Regions from separate parts of the Lysinibacillus sp. OF-1 genome, predicted to be linked through region 1. Evidence: riboswitches for the same ligand, from Rfam matches in the RefSeq annotation. Region 1 holds a riboswitch; the other holds the start of a gene.

Region 1 (17,166 bases):
TCTTTAGCTTGAAGTCGAACTGGTGTTAACTCCGCTCGTTGTAGCGCCTCGCTTCCACTCATAACTTCTCCGTTAAACTCCGCCTTACCTTCTCCCACTAGCACTAATGCCAAATGCGATAATGGCGCTAAATCGCCGCTTGCTCCCACCGAACCTTGTGACGGAACAATCGGATGCACCCCTTTATTAATAAACTCCAATAACAGCTGTACGGTTTCCTCACGAATGCCAGAAAATCCTCTAGCTAAAGCATTGGCACGTAACACCATCATTGCACGTACAACATCAGTAGGGAACGGTTCACCAACACCCGTTGCATCAGATCTTAATAAATTCAGCTGCAATAGCTCAATATCCTCTTGCTCAATTTTTATATTGCTGAGTTGCCCAAAGCCTGTATTCACTCCATAAATCGTTTGTCCTTCAGCTAAACGTTTCTCGATACGCTCTCTACTTAAACGAATACGTTGTAAACTATCGACAGAAAGTGCAACTGTTGCTTGCCCCTTAACGATTTCCTCAATTTGTTGTCTTGTTAATGTATTGCCATCAAGCTCGATGATCGATTTCACATGACATCCTCCTATTCCCTATCTAACTATGTAAATAAAAACTCCTCATTTATTGGTCGTAATATTAAAAACTTCAGCATTAAATTCCATTTAAGCGTTTTCATTGTACAAGTGGTTTCTGCTGATGATTTATTACTCTATTTACATTGTACTCACTACTTTTTTCAGAATATAGAGAATTTTAAAAGAGAAAAGAAGATTTTTTTCAGATTCCTATGTTATTTTTAATAATATAATCGTATTTTTATATGAAACTGGAATATTTTATAGGAGTTGATGTAATGAAGCTATTATTAATTGATCGTGATCCTACCGACTTGGCAGGCATAAAGTGGTTTTTACATACCTATTTCCCTGGAGACGTCTTCATTGAAATGTGCACAAGTATTTCAGAGGTGCCCCAAAGAATTCGATTATTTGAACCGGACGCCATTCTGTTAAATATCGATCTATTTCCTAATAATCGCTTAACGGCTCTTTATCGGGATTTACAAAAGCTATCTGGTGCCATTCTTGCAATGACGACAGAACCTTTATTTAAAAATGCATTGAAGGCAATAGATTTACAAGTGGCCCATCTCTTTGTAAAACCCATTGATTTAGAATTATTAAAACAAAAGCTCACAACCATTTCTCTTCGCACACCACAGGTCACGGAATATGCACAGGAGACTACAAATGATTCCTTTTATTATCAATTATTTTTAGATAACAAATCTAGTTCAATTGAGACGACCATACATTTCACAATGATGGAGCCAGAACATATCGAAACTTTTAATAAGCTTTACAATTGGCTACAACAAACACCTATCCACTTCCATATGAAAACCTACCCTCTGTCCAATACAATTGTATGCCTTTTTCAAACAAGTGACATAAAGATGGTAGAAAAGGATGTCCGTGCACTTATGATGGAATGGCGGTTAATTAGTAATAGTTCTTTAAATATTGGCATTTATGATGGGCCACCGACAACCATCAAAAACATGTATACATTAACAAAGCGCGCACTACATCAAAGCTTTTACGAAGGCTTTGGTCATATTTTTTATGCAAGCAAACAAATTGAAACACAGCCCTTTGATCCCTTATTAACACCAGAAGAGCAACAATTGTTAATCAGTAGTTTGGAAGACGGAAACCTTGAAGCCGTTAAAACATTTTTATACCAGCTATCTAATGAGGGAATATATTATGAGCAAGATGATCTACGTATTCATTTAACAAGTGTTCTAGCACAAATTCGACGCTTTATGTTGAAATATAAATTACACGAAAAAGCAGTTATCGAGCAAAGCTATCGTCAGCTATTTCACTTAATCATTGAACATCCTATATTTTATACAATTCTCAATGGCATTATTTCTTTCACACAAACATTAATTGAATTAGCGCGGGAAGCTCGAATGGAGAAACGAGCCGATTATGTTGAACTAGCTTTAGAAATAATTGATCAACAATTTAATGATAGCTCCTTGTCCCTGCCCTTCGTCGCCCATAAGCTCGGAATCAGCCCAAATTATTTAAGTACCATTTTCTCAAAGAAGCAAGGCTTACCATTTAAACGCTATTTACAGCAAATAAGAATTCATCATGCTACTAACATGCTGCTAGAAACGGATTTTTCCATTAGTGAAATTGCCCATTTAAACGGTTTTGATGATCCTAATTATTTCATTAAAATATTTAAACAACAAATCGGCATAACGCCTAATCGATATCGAAAAAACTAAAAGATAATTGATTGAAATAATTTTCAATTAGTCCATTTTATTTTCAATAAAGGTTTTTACAATGTAGTCATTATCTTAAAATTCATGTCATTTTCATACCTAATATTTTTTAAAAACGAGATTAGAAAAGTGAAATTTCTGGTGAAAACTATGTATAAAACGCCTTTCCTTCGCATATATTTATAGTTTATCTTTAAATATAAAAATTCTTTAACGATAATAATTATAATGTACTAGCAATTCTATTTTATATTTGTTATAGTTATAGATGAAGAGTTTGACTTATATTTTTTTCAGGAGGTAAACTAATATGACAAACGCAAATGATCGTAGCCGTCGTTTTACAACAGCAGGTGGCGCTCCAGTAGTAAGTAACCATGACTCTATGTCAGCAGGTCCACGTGGTCCTCTTTTACTTCAAGATGTATGGTTAGTTGAAAAATTAGCAAATTTTAACCGTGAAGTAATTCCTGAACGTCGTATGCACGCTAAAGGCTCAGGTGCATTTGGTACTTTTACTGTAACGCATGATATTACTCAATATACAAAAGCGAAAATTTTCTCAGAGATTGGCAAGAAAACAGAAATGTTCGCACGTTTCTCAACAGTTGCTGGTGAGCGTGGTGCTGCAGATGCTGAGCGCGATATTCGTGGCTTTGCCCTTAAATTCTATACAGAAGAAGGAAACTGGGATCTAGTAGGGAACAATACACCTGTATTCTTCTTCCGCGACCCATTACACTTTACAGATTTAAACCATGTCGTTAAACGTGATCCACGTACAAATATGAAAAACGCTAACTCCAACTGGGATTTCTGGACTCTATTACCTGAAGCGCTTCACCAAGTGACAATTGTAATGTCTGACCGTGGTATTCCAGCTGGTTACCGCAATATGCATGGATTTGGTTCTCATACGTATAGCTTTATCAATGCTGAAAATGAGCGTGTATGGGTTAAATTCCATTTCCGTACAGAGCAAGGTATTAAAAACTTAACAGGTGCTGAAGCTACTGAAGTTATCGGTCAAGATCGTGAATCTTCACAACGTGATCTATATGAAGCTATTGAAAAAGGCGATTTCCCTAAATGGAAAATGTATATTCAGGTTATGACAGAGGAGCAAGCTCGTGAGCTTCCATACAACCCATTTGACTTAACAAAAGTATGGTATAAAAAAGACTTCCCATTAATTCCTGTCGGTGAGTTCGAGTTAAATAAAAATCCGGATAACTACTTTGCAGAAGTTGAACAAGCTGCATTCGCACCATCTAACATTATTCCTGGTATTAGCTTCTCACCAGATAAAATGTTACAAGGTCGTATCTTTGCATACGCAGATGCACAACGCTATCGCCTAGGTGTAAACCACTATATGCTGCCAGTTAACGCACCGAAATGTCCATTCCGTACCTTCCATCGTGATGGTGCAATGCGCTTTGACGGCAACCTCGGTTCTACATTAGGCTATGAACCAAATAGCTATGGTGAATGGGAGCATAACCTAGACCATAAAGAGCCTGAATTACGCATTGATGGTCATGCAGGTATTCACGACTTCCGTGAAGATGATAACAATTACTTTGAGCAACCAGGTAAACTGTTCCGTTTAATGACTACAGAAGAGCAACAACGTCTATTTGAAAATACAGCGAATGATATGGCTTCTGTTGAAGAATTCATCAAACGCCGTCACATCCTTCACTGCTATTTAGCTGACCCAGCATATGGTGAGGGTGTCGCAAAAGCGATGGGTCTTTCGTTAGAAGGTATGGACCTTACAAACCCATATGTAAAACAACCAACTAACGTTTAATAGTCCACTTATTATTGATATCCAAATTCAACTTTTACTCCATGTGAATCTGTCATTCACATGGAGCTTTTTTATGATTAGAAAAGGCTTATGTCTATACTTTGACATAAGCCTTCCTTAGTGTTGAAAAACAAAACAGTCAATTGAAAGGGAGAAATGGATTTCCGTTGCAGGCTACTTGCTTTCCTGTGGGCGAGCGCCGAGCCGCTTCCTCCGCTACCGCTCCGTGCAGGGGCTCGCCTGTCTCGCTCTCCCACGGGAGTCAAGTAGTCTTCCACTCCAACCCACAAAAATGGTACCTTTTTAGCAAAGGTTTTCAAATAAAGTGAAGGTTTTTGCTACTTATTTTATGGAGGATGATTGTCATTCATCACTTCTCCATATTGAAAATAAGAGCCTATCCCCTCTAAGAATACAGATAATGGGCTATTTGATCGCTATACTACTATGAAAAAAAGTAAAGACACTTTGCAGAATGGTTGATTGGAGTGGAGCGAGCGTAAGTGAGTGAAGTGGCTCATCGGACGCCCCTGGAAAGGGCGCTGGCGGAACGGAAATCAACCTCTCACCTTGCAAATTTGCTTTTTCTGCCGTTGACATCATCTTTTTTCAACAACATGAAAGGCTTATGTCTATACTTTGATATAAGCCTTCCTTCATTATTGATAAATCTGACTCCCCGCTTTTTTAAACTCCTCTGCCTTTTCCTGCATACCTTGATGAATAGCTTCAGTCGTATTTAAATCTTTTTCTTTAGCATAATTACGAATATCCTGTGAGATTCTCATACTACAGAATTTAGGGCCACACATTGAGCAAAAGTGCGCTGTTTTCGCCCCCTCTGCTGGAAGCGTTTCGTCATGATATTCAACCGCACGTTCTGGATCTAATGATAGATTGAATTGATCACGCCAGCGGAATTCAAAGCGTGCTTTTGACAATGCATCATCCCGTTGTTGTGCACCTGGGTGTCCTTTCGCTAAATCAGCTGCATGGGCAGCAATCTTATAAGTAATAACTCCTACTCGAACATCCTCACGATTAGGTAAGCCAAGATGCTCCTTCGGTGTCACATAGCAGAGCATCGCTGTACCAAACCAGCCAATCATCGCTGCACCAATAGCTGAGGTAATATGGTCATATCCTGGCGCAATATCTGTTGTTAATGGGCCCAATGTATAGAAAGGCGCTTCCTTACAAACTTCTAATTGCTTGTCCATATTCTCCTTTATCAAATGCATCGGTACATGACCTGGCCCCTCTACCATCACCTGAACATCATGCTTCCAAGCGATTTGTGTTAATTCACCCAGCGTTTCAAGCTCTGCAAATTGGGCCTCATCATTGGCATCTGCAATGGAACCTGGGCGTAAGCCATCTCCTAAAGAAAAAGCAACATCATATGTCTTCATAATTTCACAGATTTCCTCAAAATGTGTATAAAGGAAATTCTCTTGATGATGAAATAAACACCACTGTGCCATAATTGAACCACCACGTGACACAATGCCTGTTACACGATTTGCTGTAAGAGGTACATAGCGTAAAAGAACACCCGCATGTATCGTGAAATAATCAACCCCCTGCTCTGCTTGCTCAATGAGCGTATCACGATAAACTTCCCACGTTAAATCCTCGGCTATGCCATTTACTTTTTCTAAAGCCTGATAAATGGGCACCGTTCCCACTGGCACTGCAGCATTTCGAATAATCCATTCTCTCGTTGTATGAATATGTTTACCAGTCGAGAGATCCATAATATTATCGGCACCCCAGCGTGTAGCCCATGTCATTTTCTCAACTTCTTCTGCTATTGACGACGACACCGCGGAATTTCCAATGTTTGCATTGATTTTCACATGGAAGTTGCGACCAATAATCATCGGCTCTGCCTCAGGGTGATTAATATTAGAAGGCATAATAGCCCGACCTGCTGCAATTTCTGAACGAACAAATTCAGGATCCATGTTTTCACGTATCGCCACAAACTCCATTTCCGGCGTTATCATTCCATTTCGTGCATAGTGAAGCTGTGTTACATTTTTACCCCTTTTTGCACGTAAAGGCTTCCGCTCCAATTCAGGGAAAACATTTTCTTGAATGCGCGGATCATCAACACGACGAAAACCGTTATCCTCAGGTTTAATCGTACGCCCCTCATATTCCTCAACATCTCCTCTTTCTTCTATCCATGCACGTCGCAAAGCAGGCAGACCCTTTGTAATATCAACGTGATAATTCGGATCTGTGTATGGACCACTCGTATCATATACTCGAATAGGGGCATTTTTTTCATCCCCAAAGCTACCAGTCGTTGGGCTTAATGCGATTTCACGCATAGGTACTAAAATATCTGGACGTGATCCTTCCACATACACTTTTTTGCTTCCTTCAAAGCTAGACATAATCGTAATGTTCTTTTCACTAACTACTGACATGAGCTACTTCTCTCCCTTAAATGTAATTTGATACAAGGACCGAAAATCTAGCTCACTCCAACAAATAAAGAAAGGCCGAATCCAAAATATTTTTTTGGATCCGGCCATGAATGTAAAGGTCTAGTAATTGCACACGACATACGATGCAATAGCTTCTTAACTTTCCCACGCTGGTATGAGCCAGATCAGGTCCAAAGGGTCAAGAAACTTCTAAGCGTTTCCCTCTCAGCCTGACTCATCAGACTCCCCTAGTTAATACTATTTAGTTTGATGCTAGTGTAGCAGATATTTCTAAGAGATGGAAGTTTTCCATTCAATATTTTAAAATTTTCATCCAACTAAGTAAATAATACTTCCGCAAGATAAATCACGATCGTTACTGTTAGACAGCTCACAATGGTTGAAAATAAAACAGTTTGCGCAGCTGTAGCTGATTCCACATCGTATTCTAATGCTAGACTAGAGCTATTGCGAGATGTTGGGAAGGCACTGGCTATAAACAGAGATTGTGCGACAACTCCATCTAACCCCAATACATAAATAATGACCAATGCTACAGCTGGTCCGATAACTAATCTTGTAAAACAGCTAACAAAAACAGTTTTATTAAACATAGATTTGATTTCAAGCTGTGATAATTGTGCGCCTAATGTAATTAAGGCTACAGCAATAAATCCATCTGCGACATGCTCTACAGGTATTTTGATAAACTCCGGTATACCAATATTAAAATAGTTCATAGCGACACCAATAATTAGCGCATGAATAATGGGCATTTTAAAGAAATCTTTGATGATTGTCATACCCGATTTCGTAGAGGAAATTAAATTGTACAAACCATATGTATAAGTTGTCATATTTTGAAATATAACGAGCATGACCTGAATGGCTACACCAATAGGTTGTGTTACAAAAATCATTTGGGCCACTGGAATACCATAATTTCCAGAGTTAATGAGCACAACACTATTTTTAAAGACGGCTGCCTCCGTTTTGGCCAAACCAAGCCCTTTCGCTAAAAAATGACTGAGTATCATTTGACTCCCAATAAAAAGCACAATAAATAACCCGACTTCTCCCAGAACAGACAGCTCTACACGTGTTTCATATAAATTCACAAAAACAGCGGCTGGCATAAAGCAATATGTAATAAGCTGAGACAATGCTTTTAAGTTAAAACGAAATTTCTTTTGTAGTATAGCGCCAAGTACAAGCAACACTAAAATAGGTGCAACAATTTGAAAGAAAATCATTCCGAGATACATCATATTGATGACCCCCTTCCCTTCATTATAGTAGTGCTGAATGGCTAACAGGTCAATGTCTCTTCCCTTCACCATTAAGAAAGACTGCCTATATATTTTAGGCAGCCTTTTTCTTTACGCTAGCTTAAATCGATTTACGACTTCTTGCAGTTCATTTGATATATCATTCATATTTTGAATAGACTCTGCTACTTTTTGTAACTCTGCTTGTTGATCCATTGCAGAAGCACTTACTTGTTCAGCAGAGGCAGCTGTTTCCTCTGAAATAGCAGATATACTTTGAATGGCCATAATTGCTTGATTTTTATGCTCTAACATACTAGATAGCTTACTCATTAGTTCACTAATGGAAGCTGCAATTGAACGTGACAAGTCACTGCTATCTTTAAAGGCCATTTGTGTGCTTTGTACGGACTCATTTTGAGAATGCATTAAATCTGCATTCGAAGCAATAACAGCTACTGTTTGTTGGGAATTTTCGAGAATACTTTCTACCGTACTCTTAATAATTTCTGTTTCATTTTTAGATTGCTCTGCTAGCTTTCTTACTTCCTCTGCTACTACTGCAAACCCTTTTCCATGTTCGCCAGCACGAGCTGCCTCGATACTTGCATTTAAAGCTAACAAATTCGTTTGCTCTGTAATGCTTTGAATAGAAGCGATGATTTGATTAATATTGGCAATGTTAGAAGCTAATGATTCCATTTGCTGTTGAATACGCCCATTCATCTCATTTGTTTCTATATTATGTTCACGTAAACTATTAACCTCATGCAATCCCTTTTCTGTCGTTGCACTTGTTTTATGAGATAGCTCATCCATCTCATTGGATAGTGACGTAATGGCATCAATCTGATCAGATAGATCCATCATTCGATAATTGGTTTCTTCAGTATCCTCTGATTGCTTCGATGCACCTTGTGCAATTTCATTGATTGCTACTGAAACCTCTTGACTTGAAGCTACTATTTCATTAAAGACCTCATGCACTTGATTAGAAGATTGGTTCAATAATGTCGTAGAATTTAGCACTGTTTGTATTGCACTATTGGTTTTATCCAGCATATTATTATAAGCCAGTGCAACTGCACCAATCTCATCAGACTTAATATATTTCTCCTCTACTCTTTGTGTTAAATCCCCTTCTGCAGCTGTTTCAATGGATGCACGCAAAAATTGGAGTGGCTTTAACTGTTTGTAAATGAATAGCACACTTGCAACTGTCATCAAAACAACCATAATAATAGAAGAAATAATTGTAAATACAAAGACGTGGTTGTATGTCTCTAGAATTTTTGATTCAGGCAATACAATTTGAACAGTCCACGTCTCGTCAATATCCTCTAAAATCATTGGGGCAAATACATTAAATGCCTTTTCCTTAAACTGTTTAGAATCAACGTACATACTTGTAAGCTCATCATTTTCCATGGTCTTACTAATACTTGTCCAAGCTGGGTCCTCTTGCATATTGCGCCCATCTAGCTCTTCACCAAAACTGTTGGCTGTCAGTACACCCTTATTCGTAATAATGCCCGCATAACCACCCTCTGGTGCAACAGATTCTGTTAATCCATTTAAAAAATCTATCGATACATCCGCCGTCAATACACCAAAAAACGATCCAGAAGCATTGACTAACGGCACTGAAATGGTTGTCATTAATACGTTCTTTCCATTTACATTGTAATCATACGGCTCCGTTAAAACTGCGCGTCCGTCTTCTTTTGGCACCCAGTACCATTCAGAAACACTTTTATCATCGACCCCTTCAATTAAAGTGGTGCTGATCTTATTATCATCTTTGCTTAGGTATGGTCCAAAACGTTTTTTGGAATCGACTAAAGTAGCCTCTGCATTTGCATCTAACATAATAGAACCCTGCTCAAAGATTGCTCCAACACCAAGTAAATCATCATTGTTAGCTAGATTATTTTCCATAATGTCTAAGACACCCTTGGAAGATAAAGCATTATTCTTCTGCATGCTTTCAATGATTTGCTTTGTTGTTTGCAATGCCGTATTTGCTTTCTTGAAACGTTCACTCATAATAGCAGCCGAAGATTCAGCAGCCTGCACCGTTGCATATTCTGAGTCTTCCACACTTTGATTTTTTATAATAATTCCCGTTGTCACTGTATAGGATAAAAATAAAACTAGAAATAATCCTATAATTAGGGAAGATAGTTTTAATGCAATACCTTTAGATTTTTTCATAACTAACACCCCACTTTTATAATAATGATAAAGGATGAAAGGTTGTATCACAATAAAATATTTAGCGAATAAAGTAGAATTTTACAGAGTTATAGAGAGAAATATGGACAAATCTACAACCAATATACATTTTTTAATAAGGGTCTTATGAACTATTAAAAACAAAAAGCTCTGTCTATGACAGAGCCTTTCATAACAAAATCATGTAGTTTAACTAAAGGTTTGAGCATGAGGCATAGCATTTGCTTGTTTCCAGCTTTCATACCAACTCTCAATTTCCTCGCTTGGTTCCACTGCCAAATGCTCCTGAAGCATTTTTTTTAATAACCAGTATTGCTCCTCAACAGCAGCTGTATTATTTAGAAGATCGTATAGCTTCATTAAAGTGAAGTAGTTTTCCTCTGCATCAGAAAAAAGTGCCTGGACTTTTTCCTGTACCTTTACTGCAGCCATGTAGTTCTCATTTTTTATGTAAAACTCGCTTAGCTGATGAGCATGGTGTAACCACAATCTCCTTAAGCGCTCTCGCTCACTTTCCGCCCATAGATAATCGCAATCTCCTAAATAATCACCTGTATACATTTGGAATACTTTTTCATGTTCATCAACTGATGTCTCTTGTAATGGGGGTAATGATTTTAAACAGGACAGCCACTGTTCTACATCCACTACAACATTTTCAACTAAGAGCTTATAGCCAGAATTCAGCAAAGGGCTTGAAATTTGCACACCATCCATTCCATAATTTTTTAATGTTTGACGGATTGTATAGATAGCTGTATAAAGCTGTTTAGATGCTTTATCGATATCAGACTCCGGCCAAAATAATTCTAAAATCGTATCACGATAAATCATTTCATCACGGTGATTTAGCATGAAGGCAAATAGCTCTTTGGCTTTAGATGTACGCCATTTCATGAGCTGTGTATGACCATCTGGTGTAACAACATTAAGACCGCCAAAAAGCTTAATAATTGTATGTTTAGGCGGAACTTTTTTATGTTTATTATTTATGTGTTCTAGACGTTCTAAGGTCTTTTCTAAACGAACATTTTGTACAGGCTTTAATAAATAATCAATAGCATGTAGATTAAATGCATCTATTGCGTATTGATCAAACCCTGTTGTAAAAACGATTTCTACATCGGGCAATAACTCTTGAATTTTTTCCCCTAATGCTAAACCATCCAAATCAGGCATCACGATATCTAAAAATACAGCATTTGGCTGTAGCGTTTGGATCTCTTCAATTGCTTTTAGAGAATCGGTGTATTCTCCTACTATTTCAATTTCCGGGACATTACTTTTTTCAAGTAAGGTTTTCAGTCTCGTTAATGGTAAAATTTCATCATCTACTAGCACGATTCTCACATTGACCCCTCCTAAAAAACTATTCCTTTACTTATTATCGTATAATTATTAAAAGAATTGATAGAATAACCATTACTTTTGAAGGAGAAATAACTCTATTTGTTGAAATCTATTATTTATGATGAAAAAGAAAATACTTTCCAAAAATTTTACTATTTTTCTAATTGCCGGGTTATTCTTTTGTTTTCTAACTTTGATACGCTTCACTTGGATGAATTTCACAAATATTTCAACAGGGATCGATGCTATCCAAGGGACTGTTAATTTAAGAAATATTGATACAAGCCATAATTTTATAATTAAGCTACAAAAGGAATGGGAATTCTACCCTAATGTCCTTCTCGCTTCAGAAAATACCCAATCAGTGGAACAACATAAAGTTTATACAAATCAACCAGAATCTTGGGATCAGTATTTTCAACATAATGATGAGGTTCATTATGGTTCTTATCGTTTAAAAATTCTCAAAGAACACACTGCACCTCAGATGTATGGCATTACGATTCCTGAAGGTTTAGCTCCCTATGAGCTTTACATAGATGGTCAATTCATTGGTGGACTAGGGAATCTTACAGCGGATTATACTCAAACGGCTCCTATTGGCAGACCTGTAACCCATTATTTTACGCTTAATACTAATGAAAGCGAAATTATTATCCAAGGTGTTCAAACAAACCCATATGTACAAGGCGGGTTTCAAAAAGAAATTATTTTTGGCGATTTGCACTCTATGGAACAATCAAAAACCTTTTCCATTACAACTCAAATGGCGGTTTGCTTTGTCTTTATTTTTTATCTATTATTTACGATTCTACTTTGGATTATCGGTATTCGGGATAAATCTCTTCTTTATTTTGCCTTGATTATTGTTTCAACCTGTGTAACCGTACTCGTTTCTAGCAATAAAATTTTATTTAGCTACCTACCTATCAATTGGATTTGGGCAAACAAATTATTTTATTTTTCTTATATTAACAATATGATGTTTTTCGTTTTGTTCCTACGTGAATTGATGAAGGAATACGCTAAGCCTAAAATATTAACGATTGTTCCTTTGCTATGTGCTACCTATTTATTATTTATTGTAGTAACCCCGATAGAATACATTTTTAAAACAAAAATGATATTCATAATACTTTTCATCGTCTCGCCTATTATTATAACGATTTTCACATTGTCTATCGTGATAAAAGGTCAAAAAGGCGTAATATTTTTATTATTAACAGGGACAGCAGTAGTCACTAATTCATTATTTTTCTCTATAAGACAAAATGCTACACTACCTTATAGTCATTATCCTTTTGATTTATTAATTGGTATAACGGCATTATCCGCATTTTGGTTTACACGCTATTTTCAATCAACCTTACAAACTGAAAAGCTTTCTGTGAAATTACAAAAAGAAATAAGTACAAAGGATGATTTTCTAGCAAATACCTCTCATGAGCTGCGAAACCCTTTGCACGGCATGATGAGCATCGCCCAAACTTTGTTAGCAAAACAGGAAACTAAAGAAGATCAAAGTGATTTAAAACTATTGGTAAGAATCGGTAATCACATGACCCATATGCTAGATGATTTATTAGATCTAGTAAAGCTAAAAGAAAAAACGCTTCGACTGCAGCCCAAACCTTTGAATGCTTATAATCTCGCAAGTGGGGTTAGCAATATGTTTCGTTTTATGCTGAAAGGAAAACCAATTGAGCTTATCATACGGATACCTACTAATTCACCTTTTGTGTTAGCAGATGAGACACGATTAATTCAAATTTTTTCCAACCTAATTCATAATGCCATTAAATTTACAGAGCAGGGCTCCATTACGATTGATGCCGAAGTGGTTGGTAAAAAATTATATATTTCCGTTACAGATACAGGAATTGGCATTGAAAAGGATATGCAAGAAAGAATATTCGACCCTTATGAGCAAGTTGATTCAACAATGACGTCGGTAAGTGGGGGCCTCGGATTAGGCTTAAGTATTTGCCAAGAGCTTATATCTTTGCACGGTGGGACAATATCGTTGACTTCCACTCTTGGGGAAGGCTCATCCTTTACGTTCTCCTTACCCATAGCAAAGACACAAACAGTGGAATACAGTGACTCCACTACTGAAATGGATACAACATTATTAAAATTTACGTCATTGTTAAATGATTTATCGCAAATGAAAGAAAGCTTTGCCGCTTCCACTGAAGAAACTACTTTGGTGACCAGTCAGGCAAGAATTCTTGTCGTGGATGATGATGCTGTAAACTTACAAGTTCTCGTGAATGCATTTTCGACTGAACCCTTTGAAATTGAAACAGCTTTAAGTGGGACCGAAGCTCTTAGAAAACTACAAGAGAGTAGCTTTGATTTAGTTATTTCCGACATTATGATGCCGCATATGTCTGGCTATGAATTGGCAAAGTACATTCGTGAAAAATTCTCAATTTCAGAGCTGCCCATATTATTTTTAACAGCTCGACAGCAAAGTGAAGATATTCGACTCGCCTTTTTAAGTGGAGCAAATGACTACATTAGGAAACCAATGGAATACATGGAGCTTAAATCACGTGTTCAAGCACTCATTCAGATGAAGCAATCTAGTGAGGAACGTCTTCGCATTGAAGCTGCATGGCTCCAAGCACAAATTCAACCTCACTTTTTCTTCAATACACTGAATTCTATTATTTCTTTAAATGGAGTAGATGATGAAAAAATGGAGGAATTACTACTGGCCTTTAGTGATTACCTACAAATGAGTTTCGATTTCCAAAATGTCGATTTAGTCGTGCCTATCGACTATGAATTAAAGCTTGTACGCGCCTATATTGCAATTGAACAAATTCGCTTTGGTGACAGGATACGAGTTGTGTGGAATATTCCTAATCAGATGAGTCTGTTTGTTCCTCCACTGTCGTTACAAACCTTGGTCGAAAATGCTATCCAGCATGGTATTTTACCTCGTCGAGAGGGGGGTACTGTGACCATCTGCATCAAAGAGATGGAGAAGCTTTTTACAATAGCCATTTCTGATAACGGTGTTGGCTTTGAACATAGGATACCTGAAAAGAAAACAAGCGTAGGTCTTGTCAATACGGAACAACGTCTAAAGCAATTATTTGGCGTGGAATTAACGATAAACAGTGTCATTGATCAAGGCACAACCATCTCCTTCTCCATTCCAAAAACTTAAAGGCGAATGATGTCGTTCTAACCGCCAGTTTGGAAGCTGAATCCGTCACTTTATGAGCTCTATTCATCTCTTCCAGAAATCCTATCCATTGCACGAACAAAAAAGACTAGGCTTACAAAAGAAGCCTAGTCTTTCTTGGTTTGCTTACAGTTTAAGACATTGACAAGATTACATAAAATAGCTTACTACATGGTACTGAACAAATCCTGAACATCCTTGTATTTTTCATGTATCACATTCGTAACTTTTGACTGTTCAGCTGCTTAATTTTCTTTTCTGCTTAGTTTGCTTGTAACCGTTCCCTTCTTGGCTCTCTATCTACTGTTAATCTGTTCAATGTCTACATACCACCCAAATTAATACTTCATCACATCATGAATATTTTCAGCGATTTGTCGATTTTCTTATGTACCTGTTACAACATAATACTTTGATGAATTGTTCATTTTCTTCTTTTGAACAGTACCTAGTGATGCATTTTTAACCTTCGGGATCAATTGTAACCAATTGACTCACCATGCTCTCTACTCAACATCTCCTGTTTTTCCCATTAAATTTCTATTATCTTTACAAATATAACTTCCTCTATAGGTACTGAAGTTATATGATGCTCACATAAATTTTATAACCAATCTACCTAATCATCTAAAAAATGCATAAAAAGATCCTAGGCTATGATAAAATTGATTTAACACCAAATCTTGGATAGATTCCCACTGCATCTACCATGAAAAATAAAATAGGAGGCTTCTCTTAGTATGAAAAACAAAAAAAGATTGGCTTTGCTGTCTTTAGTTGCTATCCCTTCACTTCTTTACAGTGCACCAGCATCAGCAGCTGAAGTTACAGAGCCATCAAAAATAGCCTACACATACAATAATAACTACTACTACAATTCTAATGTCTGGAATGTTATTCAGCTCATATCAATCATTGATGATCGATATTCCTCATTCCAAACAAGATTGGAATCGGCTCTCAAAGCTTATAACAACTTGACTGAAACAGAAAAACAGTATGTTACTAATTATGACGTACTTTCCAATCATCAACATACTAGAATTTTATATCGTAAACTCGCTTCACAAATTGAAGAAAAACTAGCTTCTGTAGAACCTACCGCAGTAAATTATTATGAAAATGTTTTGGCTACAAGGGAGTGGTTCAATTCTTTAAACGCTGCACAGAAAACATTTGTTAATGCTGAAACACAGAGAATACTATCATCATATATAAGTCCAAATACGACAATTGACAAAGTAGTAACGAAAATACAATTATTAAATTCTTCACGCTTAAGCTTCCATCAAGAAGTTGAGGCAGCACGTGCTGAATATAATGCATTACGAAAATTTACAAATGCTTATTTACCGTATGGTACAGAGCAACTATTATTAGAGGCTGAACGACTTGTCGTAAAGGATAAAGCTGCTGCCAAAGATGTAGAAAATGCCATTGCTGCTCTATCACCTAAAACATCTACAATTAAGGATGTACAAAAGGTTAAAACTGCGTTTGAGGCGCTAACACCCGTGCAGCAACAAATAGTTCCAAATGTGTCTATTTTAATTGATTTTGTGAATGGTAAATATAAACTTCCAACACAATCAGTTGAAAATACAAAGCCTAATTTTTCCAATACTGCCGCATTGCCTGGTAAAACAACGGCTATGTCTAGAAATAGAAATGATTATAGTGCAAAAATAAATGTCACTGACCCAGGAGTTCACACAGAAAGATTTATCTTAACTACCAAATCTAATATGACATTAATTATTCCTTCTCTCTCAACTTTAGTGGATAAGGATACTACTGGTGTCATAGAAATTCAGCTTAAAAGAAAATTAAATAACATTACATTCAAAATGACACTCAATAATAAACCTATAGAATTCGAGGAAAACATCGAATTAATTATTAACAATTTGCCTAAAAATGCTTCCATTATTCAAAGGAACGATTTAGGTGAGAAGTTGCATACTAACTTCTATGTTGATGGAAATCGTCATATTGTTCAAGCAACTACGTCTGGCACATTCCAAATTATAAGAAAATAAGCATGACGCTTCTGAAAGAAGAAACAACTAAATTCAAGTTAGTTGTTCCAGACTGTAGACAAAAGCCCCATAAACGATATTTATGGGGCACTCTCTAATGTTTATACTATTTTGTCGTAGCTACTAGGTTGTCCACGATGAAATCTAGCTGCTTTGTTAATGAATAAATGTCGTTATAGTAACAAAAACCAAAATCCATTTCAATCAGTCTTCCTTCTTTAACGGCTGGGATATTAGACCAAACTGGGTGATCTGTTAAATCCACCATTCCTTCGTAGGATGAACGGAACACAAAATCACCTGCATAATCTGTTAGTACTTCTAAAGAAACATTGATTGCCTCATCCGTGTTGTTTTTGTCATCAATTTTCTTTTGAATAATATCAGGTGCTTTCAAACCTAAATACTCATAAATAGCTTGGGAACCACGTCCATAGGTATAGCTTGTCACTACGGACATTTGTCCTTTGCCGCCTTCCATAATACTAACTGTTTTATCTAAAATACCTGCCT
Region 2 (17,166 bases), 2.1 Mb from region 1:
CATTACTAGCATCAACGTCAACATGTAAGTTGTGATCGTTAAAGAACCAGAGATCTTTCTCATCAATGTAATAGGTTACATCATCAACCACTGTCTGTACGCCTATAGCAATAGGTTCTTCACGAGTCATGCCAAGTGAAAAACCTTCATGAAAAGGACTAGAGCCACCATAGCGTGCATAAAAACGAATCGTATCACCTGGTTCTACTTCCATTTCGTGTTTGAACCACTGGAGTGCTTCATCTGTCAATGCAATGTTCATTTCGAATGCTCCTCTCTTCCTAAAGCCATTTTACCTTTGGCTCAGTGCCGTTTTTAATACGTGTAATATTGGCACGGTGACGATAAATAATAAAGGTAAATAAAAAGGCTACCAAGATGCCTAATGCAAAGTCACCCGTAACAAAATAATAAACGATTGCATAGATAAGTGCTACTAAAGCGGCTATCATCGATGTTAGGCTGACGATCTTTGTGATTTTTAATGTCACAATAAAGGTAATAAATAATAGGACAAAGAGTGGCCACGAATAGCCTAATAAAACACCTGCGGATGTTGCCACTGCTTTTCCACCACGGAAATTGGCGAAGATCGGAAACATATGACCGATTACGGCAACAAGACCAAGTAATAAGGGATGCAGTGTGCTGTCAGAGAAAACGGGAAGTGCTACTAATAAAACCGCAGCTGTTCCTTTGAGCACATCCATTACGGTTACAACAATACCTGCTTTTTTCCCTAATGTTCGGAATGTGTTGGTTGCACCAAGATTACCGCTCCCGTGTTCACGAATATCGGTATTATAAAAAATTTTACCTATCCATAATCCAGAAGGTATAGAGCCGATTAGATAAGCACATAAAATAATAAGTCCATTGATCATAGCTGGACTCCTTTCATTCATAGTCCATCACTTGGTACTAATAGTTTGTAACAAGTATTTTACACTTTTTCTTGCTAATCTACAATGTTATGAAGGAGATTTCATTAGGAGCCTTGAATTCAATACAAAAGAAAACCTATTAATAAGGGGTAGGCTTTCAGACATGAGATTCTAGAAAGTGAAAAAAAGCCTTTATAAAAATATAGGCAAAAAGGCAATTTTGTCAATCCTTCATTCCTTTGGTAGAATAGAAGTCTAACTTTATCCAGTTTAACCGTAATAAACATTGTAGCGTTTACACTGAACTAGATTCTATGTATGCTGAAACTAAATCGGCTACTATGCGTCAAACGTTTATGGATACTAGTAGCAGTCTGCCCTGCTTAAATACCAATTTTAAGCAACTGTTGCAGATGTTTACTATTGATAAAGATGATCAAAACTGTGAGCAAATTTTAAAAATTTAATGGACCTGTCGCTAGCTATTGACAGGAAATGCTATTATTATTAGGATGAGAACATAAATAGAACATGCGTTTGTTTTTTGGAGGGGAATTTTTTGACGAATAAACAGTCAACTAGCGTTTATAATGATGACGCTATACAAGTATTAGAAGGATTAGAAGCGGTACGCAAACGACCTGGCATGTATATCGGTTCAACGGATGGCCGTGGACTTCATCACCTTGTGTATGAAATCGTAGATAATGCGGTGGATGAAGCACTGGCCGGCTTTGGATCTCATATTATTGTCACAATTCATAAGGATCAAAGTATGAGTGTGCGCGACTTTGGCCGTGGGATGCCAACAGGTATGCATAAAATGGGTAAACCTACCCCTGAAATTATTTTTACGGTGCTACACGCAGGTGGTAAATTTGGACAAGGTGGTTATAAAACAAGTGGTGGCTTGCATGGTGTAGGTTCCTCTGTAGTTAATGCACTATCAACATTTTTAGAGGTGACGATTCATCGTGATGGTAAAAAGTATCGTCAGCGCTTCGAGCATGGTGGACATCCTGTCACAACACTTGAAGAAATTGGGCAAACGAAGCAAACAGGTACACTTGTTCATTTCCTACCAGACGAAACGATTTTTTCTGTCACAAAATTCAATTATGATACGTTAGCAGAACGTTTACGTGAATCAGCCTTTTTATTAAAGGGCTTAAAAATTGAATTAATCGATGAGCGCGAGGAAGGCAAACAAGATGTATTCTTTTATGAGAATGGCATTGAAGCTTTCGTTGCGTATTTGAATGAAGAAAAGGATGTTCTTCATCCTGTGAAATATGTAGAAGGCATACAAGATGATATTGAAGTAGAATTCGCTTTCCAATATAACGATGGTTATTCAGAAACGATTTTGTCATTCGTTAATAATGTACGTACTCGTGATGGCGGCACACATGAAACGGGTGCAAAAGCGGCATTGACGCGTGTATTTAATGAATATGCAAGAAAAATCGGCTTGCTAAAGGACAAGGATAAAAACCTTGAAGGGACAGATATTCGTGAGGGTTTAGCAGCAATTGTGTCTGTTCGTATTCCAGAGCATTTATTACAATTTGAAGGACAAACCAAGGGCAAGCTTGGTACAAGTGAGGCTCGTTCTGCCGTAGATAGCGTAGTGTCTGAGCAAATTTTGTATGTGCTAGAGGAAAATGCAGAGTTATCGGCTTCTCTTGTACGTAAAGCAATCCGTGCGCAGCAAGTAAGAGAAGCGGCTCGTAAAGCGCGTGAGGACGCTCGGAATGGCAAGAAAAGCAAAAAAGGTAGTACGATTCTATCAGGCAAATTAACACCAGCTCAGTCTCGCAATGCGGCCAAGAATGAGTTGTATTTAGTTGAGGGTGATTCTGCGGGTGGTTCTGCCAAACAAGGTCGTGATCGTACATTCCAAGCGATTTTGCCTTTGCGCGGTAAGGTCATCAACACAGAAAAAGCCAAGCTACAGGACATTATGAAAAACGAAGAAATTTCAACAATTATCCATGCGATTGGAGCAGGTGTTGGCACGGATTTTGCTGTGGAGGATTCAGCCTACGATAAAGTAGTGATTATGACCGATGCGGATACGGACGGGGCACATATTCAAGTCTTGCTCTTAACGTTCTTCTATCGTTATATGCGTCCACTCATTGAAGGAGGCAAAGTCTATATCGCTTTACCACCACTTTATAAGGTATCAAAAGGTACTGGTAAAAAAGAAGTGATTGAATATGCTTGGACAGAAAACGATTTACAAAAGGCCATCCAGAAAGTTGGAAAGGGTTACATATTGCAGCGCTATAAAGGTCTTGGTGAGATGAATGCTGACCAGCTATGGGATACGACAATGAACCCTGAAACACGGACATTAATTCGTGTCACAATCGAGGATGGTGCACGTGCAGAGAGACGTGTCACGACGTTAATGGGTGATAAAGTAGAACCGCGTCGTAAATGGATCGAAGCCAATGTTGACTTCGGTATGGAGGATGATTCAAATATTTTAGAAAATGAATTCATCCAACAAGAGGAGGACCAAGCATGAGTAGTACAGAAAAGTTTCAAGATTTACCGCTAGAAGAAGTGATGGGTGATCGTTTTGGTCGCTATAGTAAATATATTATTCAAGACCGCGCGTTGCCTGATGCACGTGACGGTCTTAAACCAGTACAGCGTCGTATTTTATATGCAATGTTTACAGAAGGCAATACACAGGATAAACCGTTTCGAAAATCCGCAAAAACTGTCGGGAACGTAATCGGTAATTACCATCCGCACGGTGATAGCTCTGTTTATGAAGCAATGGTACGTATGAGTCAGGACTGGAAGGCACGTCATATGCTTATTGAGATGCATGGTAACAATGGTTCGGTTGATGGTGATCCTCCAGCTGCGATGCGTTATACAGAGGCGAGACTGTCTGCTATTGCTGGTGAAATGCTACGAGATATTGGCAAGAAAACGGTCGAGTTTGTACCAAACTTTGATGATCAAGATATGGAGCCGACTGTTTTACCTGCACGTTTTCCAAACTTACTAGTCAATGGCTCTACAGGGATTTCGGCTGGCTATGCAACAGATATTCCCCCGCATGCGCTAGATGAAGTGCTAGATGCTGTGTTAATGCGCTTAGACAAGCCGAACGTGACAGTAGATGAATTAATGACTGTGATTAAAGGGCCGGATTTCCCGACAGGTGGGATTATCCAAGGGGTAGATGGCATCAAAAAGGCTTATGAAACAGGTCGAGGTAAAATCATTGTCCGTGCGCAAGCCGTAGTAGAACCGATCAAGGGTGGCAAAGAGCAAATTGTCATCACGGAATTACCATATGATGTGAATAAAGCGAATCTTGTGAAAAAAATTGATGAGCAACGTGTAGATAAACGTTTAGAGGGTATTGCGGAAATCCGAGATGAATCAGACCGTACAGGCTTACGTGTTGTAATTGAGCTGAAAAAGGATGTTCCGGGAAAAGGAATCTTACAATACCTATTTAAAACAACAGATTTACAGGTAGCTTATAATTTTAATATGATTGCTATTCATAATCGTCGTCCAACGATGATGACATTGCCATTATTGCTAGATGCCTATATTGCGCATCAAAAAGAAGTGGTGACGAACCGTTCGATTTATGATTTACAAAAGGCAAAGGATCGTTCTCATATTGTAGAAGGGTTAATAAAAGCACTCTCCATTTTAGATGAAGTGATTGCGACAATCCGTTCTTCTAACGATAAGAAGGATGCGAAGCTTAATTTACAAGCGAAGTTTGATTTTACAGAGGTACAAGCCGAGGCGATCGTTAGCTTACAATTATATCGTTTAACGAATACAGACATTACAGAGCTTCGTCAAGAACAAGACGAGTTAAATAAGTTGATTGCGAAGCTAGAAGGAATTTTACAAAGTGAAGCCAAGCTTGTACGTGTCATTAAACAAGAGTTACTAGAGATTAAGAAACGCTTCACAGAGCCACGTCGCTCGAAAATTGAGCAGGAAATAGAAGAAATTAAAATTACGCTAGATGTCCTTGTGCCAAGTGAAGAGGTTGTGGTGACGGTGACAAAGGATGGCTATATTAAACGTACATCCACACGTTCACATGCCGCTTCCAATGGTCAGGATTTTGCGATGAAGGATTCGGATTACTTATTGTATGAAGCAACCTTAAATACACAGCATCATCTGTTACTGTTCACAAATCGAGGCAATTATATTTACCAGCCTGTTCATGAGCTACCTGATATTCGCTGGAAGGATCTTGGACAGCATATTTCAAGTATTGTGCCAACAGGGGAAGATGAGTCTATTATTGCAGTGTATGGCTTTGAAACATTCGAACAGCCAAATACGTATATTTTAACAGCTACAAAAGATGGTCAAATTAAACGCTCCCCACTGGCAGATTATGCGGTGACGCGTTATTCGAAGCCAATAAAAACAATGAATGTTAAAGCGGGCGATGCGATGATCTTTGCATCGTTTGTGACAGATGATGTGGAACTGATGTTAACAACGGATACAGCCTATGCGATTCGTTTCCCACTGGAAGAATTACCAGTTACAGGGGTGAAAACAGGCGGTGTCAAAGGCATCACGCTAAAGGATGGAGAAGCCTTAGTCGGTGTCAATGTGCTACAGCCTGATGTTACACAATATGTGGTAATCGTCACACAGCGTGGAGCCGTGAAGAAAATGAATGTTGCAGAAGTTGAAGTGGCAAGTCGTGCAAAACGTGGTCTAAAAGTATTAACAGAATTAAAAGCAAATCCTCACCGTATTGTGGCAGTTATTCAAGCAACGAATGAGGAGCAAATAGTGATTGAAACGGAAAAAGGTGTACAAGAGCTCATTGATGTCCAAACATTGACGCGTGCTGATCGCCATTCCAACGGTTCGTTTAAAGTGGATATTGCAACAGATGGGGCTATTTCCCATGTTTTAACGGCTAAAAAAGAACAGAAACTAAGCTAATGATAAGCCCAGTCTCTTAGGAGTGCTGGGTTTTTTTACGAGAGCAGTCGTTAGTCAAAAATAGCATCTTGTCATTTTAGCGTAACTATGGGTATAATAATCAACGAAAAGTTCATAGCACAAGAATGTAGGGGGGCTAGTAGTTGCTAGCTGAGATTGTGTCCGATAGACGCTGACCCTTTGAACCTGATTTGGCTCGTACCAGCGTAGGGAACATCTATTCAAAAAAGCAAAGTTTTGAAGATTGATTGCAATACGTCTGGGAGGAATCCTAGGCGTTTTTTTATGTTTTCAAGCAATATCTTGCCAAACGCATACGCTTTCTTTCTGGTGACAACATTCAATCATGAACACTTTCACATTATCAACTAGGAGGACTTCGCATGAAAAAATGGTTATTTATTCTAGTGGCTGCACTTTTAACGTTAGTGGGCTGTAGTGACAAGGAGGACAAGCAGGCTACTGATCAGCTGAAAAAAGTATCAGTGGTCTTAGATTGGACACCAAATACAAATCATACAGGACTGTATGTCGCAAAAAAACTCGGTTATTTTGAGGAGCAGGGCTTAGATGTTGACATTATTATGCCTGGGGAGGCAGGAGCCGATCAGCTTGTTGCTTCTGGCAAGGCAGAGTTTGGTGTGAGCTATCAGGAAGGGATTACACAGGCTCGTGTGCAAGATGTGCCTCTTGTCTCCATTGCTGCTATTATTCAACATAATACATCTGGCTTTGCTTCTATTGCATCAAAAGGTATTACATCACCAAAGGATTTCGAAGGTAAAACCTATGGCGGTTGGGGGGCTCCACTAGAGCAAGCTGTCCTACAATCATTGATGCAAACAGAAAAGGCAGACATTCATAAACTAGATATCGTCAATGCAGGAGATTTAGATTTTTTCACGATGATGCAAAAGGATATTGATTTTGCTTGGATTTATTACGCGTGGACAGGTATTGAAGCTGAGCTACGGGGTGAAAAGATTAATATGCTGTACTTAACAGATTATAGTGATCAGCTGGACTATTATACACCTGTTCTAGCTACAAATGAAAAAATGATCCAGGACAATCCTGACCTAGTTCAAGCGTTTGTGGCGGCTGCATCGAAGGGCTATGAATACGCCATAGCACATCCAAGTGAGGCGGCTGATATTTTAATAGAAGCGGCTCCCGATTTAGATCAAGCGTTAGTGCATAAAAGTCAGGAATGGCTAGCCGATAAATATCAGGATGATGCCAAGCAATGGGGAGAGCAAAAGTTTTCTGTATGGGAAAACTATGCAAAATGGATGTCTAGCAACAACGTGTTAGAGGGCGAATTTAATGCGAAACAAGCCTTTACAAATGATTTCTTACCTAAAAAGGAGGCCAAATAAGATGGCGAATTCATTAATCAGTGTTCAAATCATTCCAAAAACAGAGAAATTTGAGGATGTTATACCGTATGTCGATGCGGCGATTGCTGTGATAGATGCTGCTGGTGTGAAATATGAGGTACATCCGTTGGAAACGACGATGGAAGGTGAGCTGTCAACGTTGCTGCAAATCATTGAAAAAATGAATGACAAGATGATTGAGCTTGGTGCTATCAATGTCATTACACAAGTGAAAATATTATATCAGCCAACTGGTATAACAATGGATACATTAACGGAGAAATACCAGTAATGAAACAAGCTTTGCAAAAGGGAAGGACGATTATTTTTATCGCCTTCCTCTTATTCGTGTGGGAGCTCATTGTGCATGTGGCTGAAGTTCCTCATTGGTTATTACCTGCACCAAGTAGTATTTTGTTGGAAGCTTTTAAAGCCTATCAAACCTTTTTACCACATGCTTGGGCTACGATGCAATTAGCCTTATTAGGACTTGCCATTGGCATTGCCTGTGGATTAATGGTGGCGATTGTCTTGCATCGATTTACATTTATTCGGGAGTTGTTTTATCCGATTTTAATTATGTCGCAAAATATCCCTATTCTTGTCTTAGCGCCATTGCTCATTATTTGGTTTGGCTTTGGTTTATTACCAAAGCTCATCATTATTTGCCTCGTGTGCTTTTTCCCCATTGTTATTGCGGCAATGGACGGATTTCGGCAAACAGCACCTGAGTTAAAGCATTATTTTGCCATGGTTGGTGCTACAAAGGCGCAAACTTTTTGGAAGCTCGAATGGCCTCATGCATACCCAACGATTTTTTCAGGTGTAAAAATTGCTGCGACGTATAGTGTGATGGGCGCTGTTATTGCGGAGTGGCTTGGTGCAAAAAAAGGAATAGGCGTTTATATGACCTTAGCACAGTCCTCGTTCCGCACTGATCGTGTATTCGTAGCCATTTTTGCGATTGTTTTATTAAGCTTACTGTTGTTTAGCAGTATTCGCTTACTTGAAAAATTCATGGTGAAGGGGAGAGGCTATCATGCTCAGCATTCAAAACATCGCTAAATCCTTTGATACCCTGCAAGTTCTTGAAGATGTATCCTTTGACGTTAAAGATGGAGAGTTTGTGGCCATTGTTGGTCCCTCTGGCAGTGGTAAGAGTACCCTTTTTCAATTAATTGGTGGCGTTTCTACGATTGATCAAGGGTCCATTTTATTAAATGAAGAGGACATTCAGCGAAAAAGAGGAACGATTGGTTATATGCCTCAGCAGCCTTGTCTACTACCTTGGCGCACGATTTTAGAGAATGTCACACTCGTAGAGGAATTACAGCATCAACCAAATGCTGAACGTGCTATAGAGTGGCTTGAAAAGGTGGGGCTTGGTTCATTTATCCATGCTTATCCAAACGAATTGTCAGGCGGCATGCAACAGCGTGTATCTTTTATACGTGCGATGGTCAGTGATAAGCCTATTTTATGCTTAGATGAACCATTTTCTGCGCTGGATGAATTCACCAGACTGGAAATGCAAGCGTGGCTATTATCCATCTGGGAAGCCTATCGTAAATCAATACTATTTGTCACGCATAGTATTGAGGAAGCACTCTTTTTAGCGGATCGGATCCTTGTTTTAAGCAAACGTCCTGCGACGGTTAAAAAGGAAATCATTGTGCCTTTTGAAAGACCCCGAAAAGAGGAAATTCGTCATTCAGCAGCGTTCACCGAGTTAAAGCAACAATTATTTATGTACTTACAAGAAGAAAAGGGTGATATGTTTGTTGATTGATGCTCATATTCATTTGGATCAGTATCGAGATGAGGAAATTCCAGCCTTACTTGAAGAGGTAGAGACGGTGATTGCGGTTAGCATGCAGTTGTCGTCCTGTAAAAGAACATTGCATTTATCGAATAACTATCAGCCAGTGAAAGCCGCTTTTGGCTTTCATCCGGAACAGCCTTTACCAAATCCAAGCGATGAGGAGGCATTATTTGATTGGATCCGTTCACATAAAGAACATATGGTAGCTGTTGGTGAGGTCGGTTTACCTTATTATTTAAGACAACAGCAAACGATAGATGACCGACTTTATGTGGCTCTATTAGAGCGTTTTATAGTCTTGGCAAAGGAATTGGATAAGCCAATAGTGTTACACGCTGTCTATGAGGATGCTAGCATCGTTTGTGATTTACTTGACAAACATCAGCTTCGCCAAGCACATTTTCATTGGTTTAAAGGGGATGAGGCTGTGGTGAAACGCATGATTCAGCATGGCTATTTTATTTCGATCACCCCTGATTGTTTGTATGAACAAGAAATTCAACAGTTGATACAAGCTTATCCCATTGAACTAATGATGGTGGAAACGGATGGTCCTTGGCCTTTTGAAGGACCGTTTACAAATAAACGTACATCTCCGTGGATGATGCATTCGACCATTGAGGTCATAGCGTCCATCAAGGGGTTGTCGACACAGGAAGTGGCTCAAATTATCACGCAAAACACCAATGCCTTCTATCGGCTTTAAAAGAAAAAGCAGTATAGGGAACGTTAGTCGTCCTTATACTGCTTTTTATGTTTTGTGAAATCATGATCGAGTTTCTCATTCTTTGTTTTTGTTATGCGCTCGTGTGTACTGAAGGATATAGATTGACGTTTTTTTTCAACATCCTTGCCGACAGTTCGTTTAATATGCATCCGTTTCTTTTTAGCCCTTGATTGTGACATGAGCATAACCTCCAATCTTTTTCTCATTCTATAGTAGCGAATAGGGAAGAAAAAGTAAAACCTCGTAAGCGAGATGCTTACGAGGGTGTTGAGTGATTAGTGAGATACGTCCTGTACAGAAATACCTGTGTTTGCTTTAACGTCAACTTCACGATACTTCGCGTCATCCGTTTCTTTAGAAAGTAATGTACCGATGAAACCACCAAGGAAACCAAGTGGTACAGAGATTAAGGCTGGGTTCGTTAACATGATTAATGGTTCACCAACGAAAATCGCCTTACCTTCAACTGGATTCCATACGTTTGGTGAAATAGCAACTAACACTAATGCAGAAATTAAACCTGTTAACATCGCCGTTACAGCACCAGCTGTATTAAAGCGTTTCCAATAAATTGTATAGATAATAACTGGAAGGTTAGCAGATCCCGCAATACAGAATGCTAGAGATACTAAGAATGCAACGTTTAATGTTTGTGCGCCAAGTGCTAATAGGATAGAAATAACAGCGATTGTAATGGAACCAATGCGAGCTGCAAGAACTTGCTCTTTTTCTGTAATTTTACCCTTTTTGATAATTTGTCCATAAATATCATGAGATAGGGCAGATGCACCTGAAAGTACAAGGCCTGCTACTACCGCTAGGATTGTTGCGAAGGCTACCGCACAAACGAATGAGAATAGGATGTCTCCACCAAGTGCTTCTGCAAGCAGTGGGGCAGCCATGTTACCAGCAGCGTTTGCAGCGATAATATCTTCTTTCCCAACGAATGCTGCTGCACCGAAACCTAAGAAAATTGTTAGAACGTAGAAAATACCTACGATCCAAGTAGCCCAAATAACCGATGAACGAGCTGTTTTTGCGTCTTTTACTGTAAAGAAACGCATTAAAATATGTGGAAGACCCGCAGTACCCAATACTAAGGCAATTAACATAGAGATTGTATCAAGTCCATTTGTGTATTTTAGACCTGGATTTAAATAAGCAGCACCACTATCAGTAGCTGTTGTCATTTCTGTAAACATTGTCGAGATACTGAAGCCGAACTCTTTTAATACTAAGAACGAAATAATCACTGTACCAAGCATTAACAGACAAGCTTTGATGATTTGCACCCAAGATGTCGCTGTCATACCACCGAATAATACGTATGTTGTCATCATGAAACCTACGATTAACACGGCAATCCAGTAGTCGATTCCTAAAAGTAATTGAATAAGTGCTCCTGCACCAACTAGTTGTGCAATCATGTAGAATAAAACAATTGTAATCGTGCTTAAAGCAGCTGTTCCACGAACTTTTGCATTATTGAAGCGCGCTGTAATCATGTCAGCTAATGTAAATTTCCCAAGGTTACGTAATGGCTCAGCAACGATGTATAACACCACTAAGTAAGCTACTAAATAACCAATAGAGAAGAAGAATCCATCAAATCCAAATAATGCGACTGCACCAGCGATACCTAGGAAAGAGGCTGCTGATAAATAGTCTCCAGCGATAGCTAGTCCATTTTGCCAGCCTGTTAAGCCACCACCTGCCGTGTAGAAATCACTTGCGGAAGATGTACGTTTAGATGCCCACCATGTAATAACTAATGTTAAACCAACTATGGCTACGAAGAAGAATATGGCTGTAAAACTCATTCCGTTACTCATCGGCGGCCACCTCCGTTTTCGTATTCAGCGATAATCGCTTTTGCTTCTCTATCAAAGTTGTTTGCCTTAGCTACATATAAATGACATAACCCCCATGTCATGATGAATAGCCCCGCTGCATAGATCCACACCCAAGTAATTTCCCCAAATGCCTTTTGATGTAGAATTGTCGTGTACGATGTCAGAATTGGTAACAACATGTATGCCAATAAAAATATGACAGTTATAGACCAAAGAAAAGAATTTTTTCTGCGTACAAGAGATTTAAATGATTCTTGGTTTGCAATTGCATCATAGTCAATCACGATACCTTTTTTTGCCTGATTGTTCGCCATTAACATTCCCCATTTTGTGTATATTTTTTCTACCTCAAGACTTGATTTTGCTAGTTTAGTGAATTCACATTTTCATTTTATGAAACAGTTCACAAAATTGCAATACATTTCAGAAAAATTATGCAAAAAAAATTTTTCAGAAAATAGTCCTGAGAGAGAAAAAATGGCACAAACTCAAGAATATAGGGGGTTTTAGAAAATTCAGATAAATAAATAAAGCAAAGGGAAATCTAGATTCTTGACAAAAATAGAAGGGTAAATTTACAAGAAAATCTTGTTTTTTCAATTAAAATTAAACACCATTTACCTAGTGGGAATTGGATTTTTTCTGTTTTTTGGAAGAGAAATAGTATTGTTCAATAAATAAATTAGTAGATATTGAATAACAAAAAAGGCGAAAAACTCGATGAAAAATCGAATTTTTTGCCTATTTTTTTGCATTTTTTGAATTGGAATTCATTATGCAAGAGGTGAATAAATATTAATGAGAAATATCAGAAACAGATACGCCTGTATTCGCTTTCACACGAATTTCTTGATAAATACGTTCAGCTTCTTCCTGTGGTACTTTGCTAGCTGTCAAAACTGTACCAAGGTACCCAGCAATAAAGCCTAATGGAATCGTAATAATCGCAGGAACAGCAAGTGGTACAAGCGGTTGACCAACAAAGATGGCTGCACCTTCAATGGGGCTCCAGACATTCGGTCCCATTGCGCCTAAAATTAAACAGGACACTAAACCCGTTACCATAGCTGTTACAGCTCCTGTGGAATTAAATTTCTTCCAATAGATTGTATAAAGGATCACAGGTAGGTTGGCTGAGGCACCGATACAAAAGGCAAAGGATACTAGGAACGAAACATTTAAGCTTTGGGCAAACAATGCAAGAATAATAGACACAATCGCAATCGAAATAGAGCCTGTACGTGCAGCTACAACCTGTTGCTTTTCAGTTAATTTCCCTCCTTTTATGATTTCTCCATAAATATCATGAGAAATAGCAGAAGCCCCCGTTAACACTAAGCCTGACACAACAGCTAAAATCGTCGCAAAGGCTACGGCGCCAATAAATGCCATCAAGACATCTCCGCCTAAATAATGCGCTAGAAGTGGGGCAGCCGTATTACCAGCCTTACTTTCAGCAAGAATTTGATCTAATCCAACAAAGTTTAGCGCACCGAACCCTAAGAAGATCGTTAGTGAGAAGAAAATAGCTGTAATCCAAGTTGTCCAAGAAATAGAAGAACGTGCTGTCTTGGCATCTTTTACGGTAAAGAAACGCATTAAAATATGTGGTAAACCTGATGTTCCTAAAACTAACGCCATCATCATCGAAACGGAGTCGATTGTACTTGTGTATTTAATCCCTGGCACAAGGAATTCTTCCCCATGATCCATTGCAATTGTGTCAAACATTTTCATAAGAGAGAAATCAAATTTCATTAACACTAATACCGCTAATAGACCTGTCCCAAATAATAACAAGCTTGCTTTAATAATTTGTACCCATGAAGTTGCTGTCATGCCGCCGAACAATACATACGTTGTCATCATAACGCCGACAATTAACACAGCAATCCAATATTCAATTCCAAATAGTAGTTTAATTAATGCACCAGCACCTACAAGCTGTGCAATCATATAAAGAATCACAATAATAATTGTACCTGATGCAGCCACGCCACGAATTCGTTTTTCATTAAAACGAGCCGTTAACATATCTGCTAATGTGTAACGCCCCAAATTACGCATAGGCTCAGCAATGACATAAAGAAGCACTAAATTTGCTACAACATAGCCAACAGAGAAGAAGAAACCATCAAAACCAGTTAAGGCAATCGCACCAGACACCCCAAGAAAGGCAGCTGCTGATAAATAGTCACCAGCAATCGCAAAGCCGTTTTGCCACCCCTTTAATCCACCACCGGCTGTGTAAAAATCAGCTGCCGAGGAAGTGCGTTTTGCTGCAATATAGGTAACGACAAGTGTTAATCCAACAATGGCTAAAAAGAAACCTACAGATACAATATTCATTTAGTTACCACCTTTCGCATGATACTCGGCTAGCACAGCCGCCGCAGCTTTATCGAATGAAGCAGCTTTTTTTACATATACTGTACAGAGCACAATGGTCATGATAAATAACCCTGCAGAATATACCCATACACCCGTAATATTTCCGAATAATTTTTGTTGTAGTACAGGTTGGAAGGCAAGGATCGGAAGCAAAATATAAAGAATTAGAAACACTGCTGTAATCGAGAAAAGAAAGGTATTTTTCTTTTTCACAAAGGTATTAAACGATTCCATTGCCTCAATTGCATGATAATCAATTGATTGAGCCTGTTTTTCACTAGAAACATTCGCCATTATTATTCCCCCTAAAGTTATATATTTCTGTTTTAAACGACATATTTCTTTTTCTTTCGTCGTTATATTCACTTATTTTATGGGGGATATTCTTATAATGCAATACTAAATTTTGAGTTTTTATAATTTTTAGTCAGTTTAGTTACGTAGAAATAACATAGAAATATTAAGTGTTTAATAGAATAAAATGGTATTAAAGAGAACGAGAATTTCGAGTGAAATAATATTATTGAAATAGTTTGTTGCTGATAAAGTTGAATGTAGGAGAAAATATATTCACAAAAGAGAATTTTCTGTATTTTATTATTCTTCTATTAAAACCCAGAGAAGTGTAAAAGGTAGAAATAGTTTGTTATATAACAACCGTTCTTTCTCTTGGGAAATAACGAAAATAATAAAAAAAAGCTTTCAAAAAAATTTTGAAAAGGATGTGTCATTTGGAAGATGTAGTGTAATGAAATACCAGAATCAGTTAATGTTCACATGTTATACAAATAGCAATCTGGGTGTAAGTCCATTACCTTGTATTTGGCTTCTAGAATGAATAAAATAAGATGATGAAATGAAGGGAAGTGGTACCGCAAATGAAAAAGAAAAGTATACTGCTCGTTTTAGTTCTAGCATTCAGCAGCATTTTAGCTGCTTGCGGAAGCTACAAATTTGAGCCAACTGTAAACATTGAGGTCCAAGATTTCAATGTAATGAATCAAAAAAGTGAACAAGTGAGCCTAGAAGATTTAAAAGGTAAGCCTTGGCTAGCAATGTTTATTTTTACAAACTGTACGACAATCTGTCCGCCAATGACATTTAATATGACAGAGGTCCAGCAAGCACTACAGGATGAAGGCCTTGAGGATTATCAAATTGTCGCATTTAGTGTAGATCCAGAGGTGGATAAGCCTGAGGTATTAACGAACTATTTAAATACGTATAATGTTGTCGATGAAAGCAAATGGCAGCTATTAACGGGCTATCAACAAAAATTTATCGAACAATTTGCACGTAAATCATTCAATTCATTAGTCAAAAATGATCCAAACTCAGACCAAGTCATACATATGTCGAGCTATTATTTAGTGAACGCAGACGGCACAGTTGTAAAAGACTATGATGGCGCGACAAACGTACCAGTTGAAACTATTGTTGGAGATATGAAGGCACTCATTAAGGAAAGCAAATAACACAGAGGTCCATGTGACTTCTGTGTTTTTTGTTGTCGAGAAAGAATTCACCTCCAAAGATTGGATTCGTCTCGATTTTCTTTCTCAATATTGCACAGAATAGCATTGTACTTTATGGTTGTATCCATAGGATGGTTCAATAACTTAAACTATTCAACTAATTAAAGGAGGGATTATTTACATGACTAAACAGGACCAACTACACACCATTAAAGAAAATTTTATCAACTGTCAAAAGGTACTATTGGCCATTGGTGATGAAACACGTCAATCTATTTTACTTGTTTTAATGGCTACGGATTGTCAAACAGGATTACGTGTAGGCGAAATCACAGAACAAACCCATCTGTCTAGACCTGCTGTGTCACATCACCTTAAAATTTTACGTGATGCCGGTGTTATTTTAATGCGTAAAGAAGGGACAAAAAACTTTTATTATATAGATATACGCACAAAATTAGGTTTACTAAAAACACTTGTTACGGATATTGAGACGCTATTAAAGGAATTTTATTGAGAATACGATAAGTTATTTGGAGGAATAAACGATGAAAGCAATGGTTATCAATCAATATGGCAAAGCCCCGATGCAGTTAGCAGAAATACCTACACCTGAAATTGGTGAATATGAGATACTTGCAGAAATTCATGCCGCTAGTATTAATCCTATTGATTTTAAAATACGCGATGGGAAAGTGAAGTTGTTAATACAATATAAAATGCCTCTAATCCTTGGAAATGATTTTTCGGGAGTTGTGGTAAAGGTTGGCACAAAAGTAACTCGTTTTAAAGTGGGCGATGAAATATATGCACGTCCACGTAAAAGTAAAATCGGTACTTTTGCCGAATTTATCGCAATACATGAAGATGATATAGCCCTAAAACCTAAAAACTTGAGCTTTGAGGAAGCTGCATCCATCCCTCTCGTTGGGTTAACTTCATATCAAGCATTACATGACATCATGCACTTACAAAAAGGACAAAAGATTTTAATTCATGCAGGGTCTGGTGGTGTAGGCACTTTTGCTATTCAACTGGCTAAAGTAATGGGTGCCACAGTAGCAACAACTGCTAGTGAAGCTGGTGCAAACTTAGTCACATCTCTTGGTGCAGACGAAGTGATCAATTACAAGACAGAGAAGTTTGAAGAAATATTGGGAAATTATGATGCCGTCTTTGATACACTTGGGGGTGAGACGCTTGAAAAATCTTTCGGGATCATCAAAAATGGAGGGAAAATTGTTTCTGTTTCTGGCATGCCAAATGCCCGTTTTGCTAAAGAAAATGATTCAGGATTTTTCAAAACCCTATTATTTTCAGCAGCAAGTTATAAACTGACTGCACTTGAAAAGAAGCATCATGCGCAATATTCCTTTTTATTTATGAAGCCAAGCGGTGATCAATTACGTATAATTGCGGACTATATTGAATCTGGTAAAATCAAACCCGTCATTGATCGAACTTTTACATTTGAAGAAGCTCAAAAAGCGATGGAATATGCTGAGTCTGGAAGGGCAAAGGGGAAGATAATTGTGAAAATCAAGTAGTCATCTAAGCTATCTTGGTTGCTATTGATCTAAATTATTAAATGTATAGAAGGGTGTTTCCTTCTTATTTAATGGCCAATTTAACTAGTTTTCGGAGTGACCACGCTTAATATGAAC

Evidence for each region. A riboswitch is a leader RNA that binds a small molecule or an ion and turns the genes downstream of it on or off. The one in region 1 is predicted to bind thiamine pyrophosphate.
Region 2: linked by a shared signal. The riboswitch ahead of NV349_RS11505 (ABC transporter substrate-binding protein) and the one ahead of thiC (phosphomethylpyrimidine synthase ThiC) in region 1 are both predicted to bind thiamine pyrophosphate.

Annotation. Positions count from the first base shown of each region.
Region 1 covers NZ_CP102798.1:237,223-254,388, reverse strand. The annotation lists gene hutH (histidine ammonia-lyase) at 1-572, opposite strand, end outside; gene NV349_RS01150 (helix-turn-helix domain-containing protein) at 854-2,308, shown strand; gene NV349_RS01145 (catalase) at 2,619-4,124, shown strand; gene thiC (phosphomethylpyrimidine synthase ThiC) at 4,784-6,562, opposite strand; TPP riboswitch at 6,708-6,822, opposite strand; gene NV349_RS01135 (AEC family transporter) at 6,901-7,830, opposite strand; gene NV349_RS01130 (methyl-accepting chemotaxis protein) at 7,942-10,044, opposite strand; gene NV349_RS01125 (response regulator) at 10,255-11,415, opposite strand; gene NV349_RS01120 (hybrid sensor histidine kinase/response regulator) at 11,627-14,596, shown strand; gene NV349_RS01115 (hypothetical protein) at 15,355-16,653, shown strand; gene NV349_RS01110 (AraC family transcriptional regulator) at 16,760-17,166, opposite strand, start outside.
Region 2 covers NZ_CP102798.1:2,365,379-2,382,544, reverse strand. The annotation lists gene NV349_RS11525 (HesB/YadR/YfhF family protein) at 1-262, opposite strand, end outside; gene plsY (glycerol-3-phosphate 1-O-acyltransferase PlsY) at 282-884, opposite strand; gene parE (DNA topoisomerase IV subunit B) at 1,444-3,420, shown strand; gene parC (DNA topoisomerase IV subunit A) at 3,417-5,855, shown strand; TPP riboswitch at 5,975-6,085, shown strand; gene NV349_RS11505 (ABC transporter substrate-binding protein) at 6,239-7,234, shown strand; gene NV349_RS11500 (thiamine-binding protein) at 7,236-7,526, shown strand; gene NV349_RS11495 (ABC transporter permease) at 7,526-8,299, shown strand; gene NV349_RS11490 (ABC transporter ATP-binding protein) at 8,274-9,023, shown strand; gene NV349_RS11485 (TatD family hydrolase) at 9,013-9,762, shown strand; gene NV349_RS11480 (hypothetical protein) at 9,786-9,962, opposite strand; gene NV349_RS11475 (solute symporter family protein) at 10,059-11,603, opposite strand; gene NV349_RS11470 (DUF485 domain-containing protein) at 11,612-11,950, opposite strand; gene NV349_RS11465 (solute symporter family protein) at 12,432-13,985, opposite strand; gene NV349_RS11460 (DUF485 domain-containing protein) at 13,986-14,321, opposite strand; gene NV349_RS11455 (SCO family protein) at 14,906-15,502, shown strand; gene NV349_RS11450 (ArsR/SmtB family transcription factor) at 15,675-16,019, shown strand; gene NV349_RS11445 (NADP-dependent oxidoreductase) at 16,051-17,049, shown strand.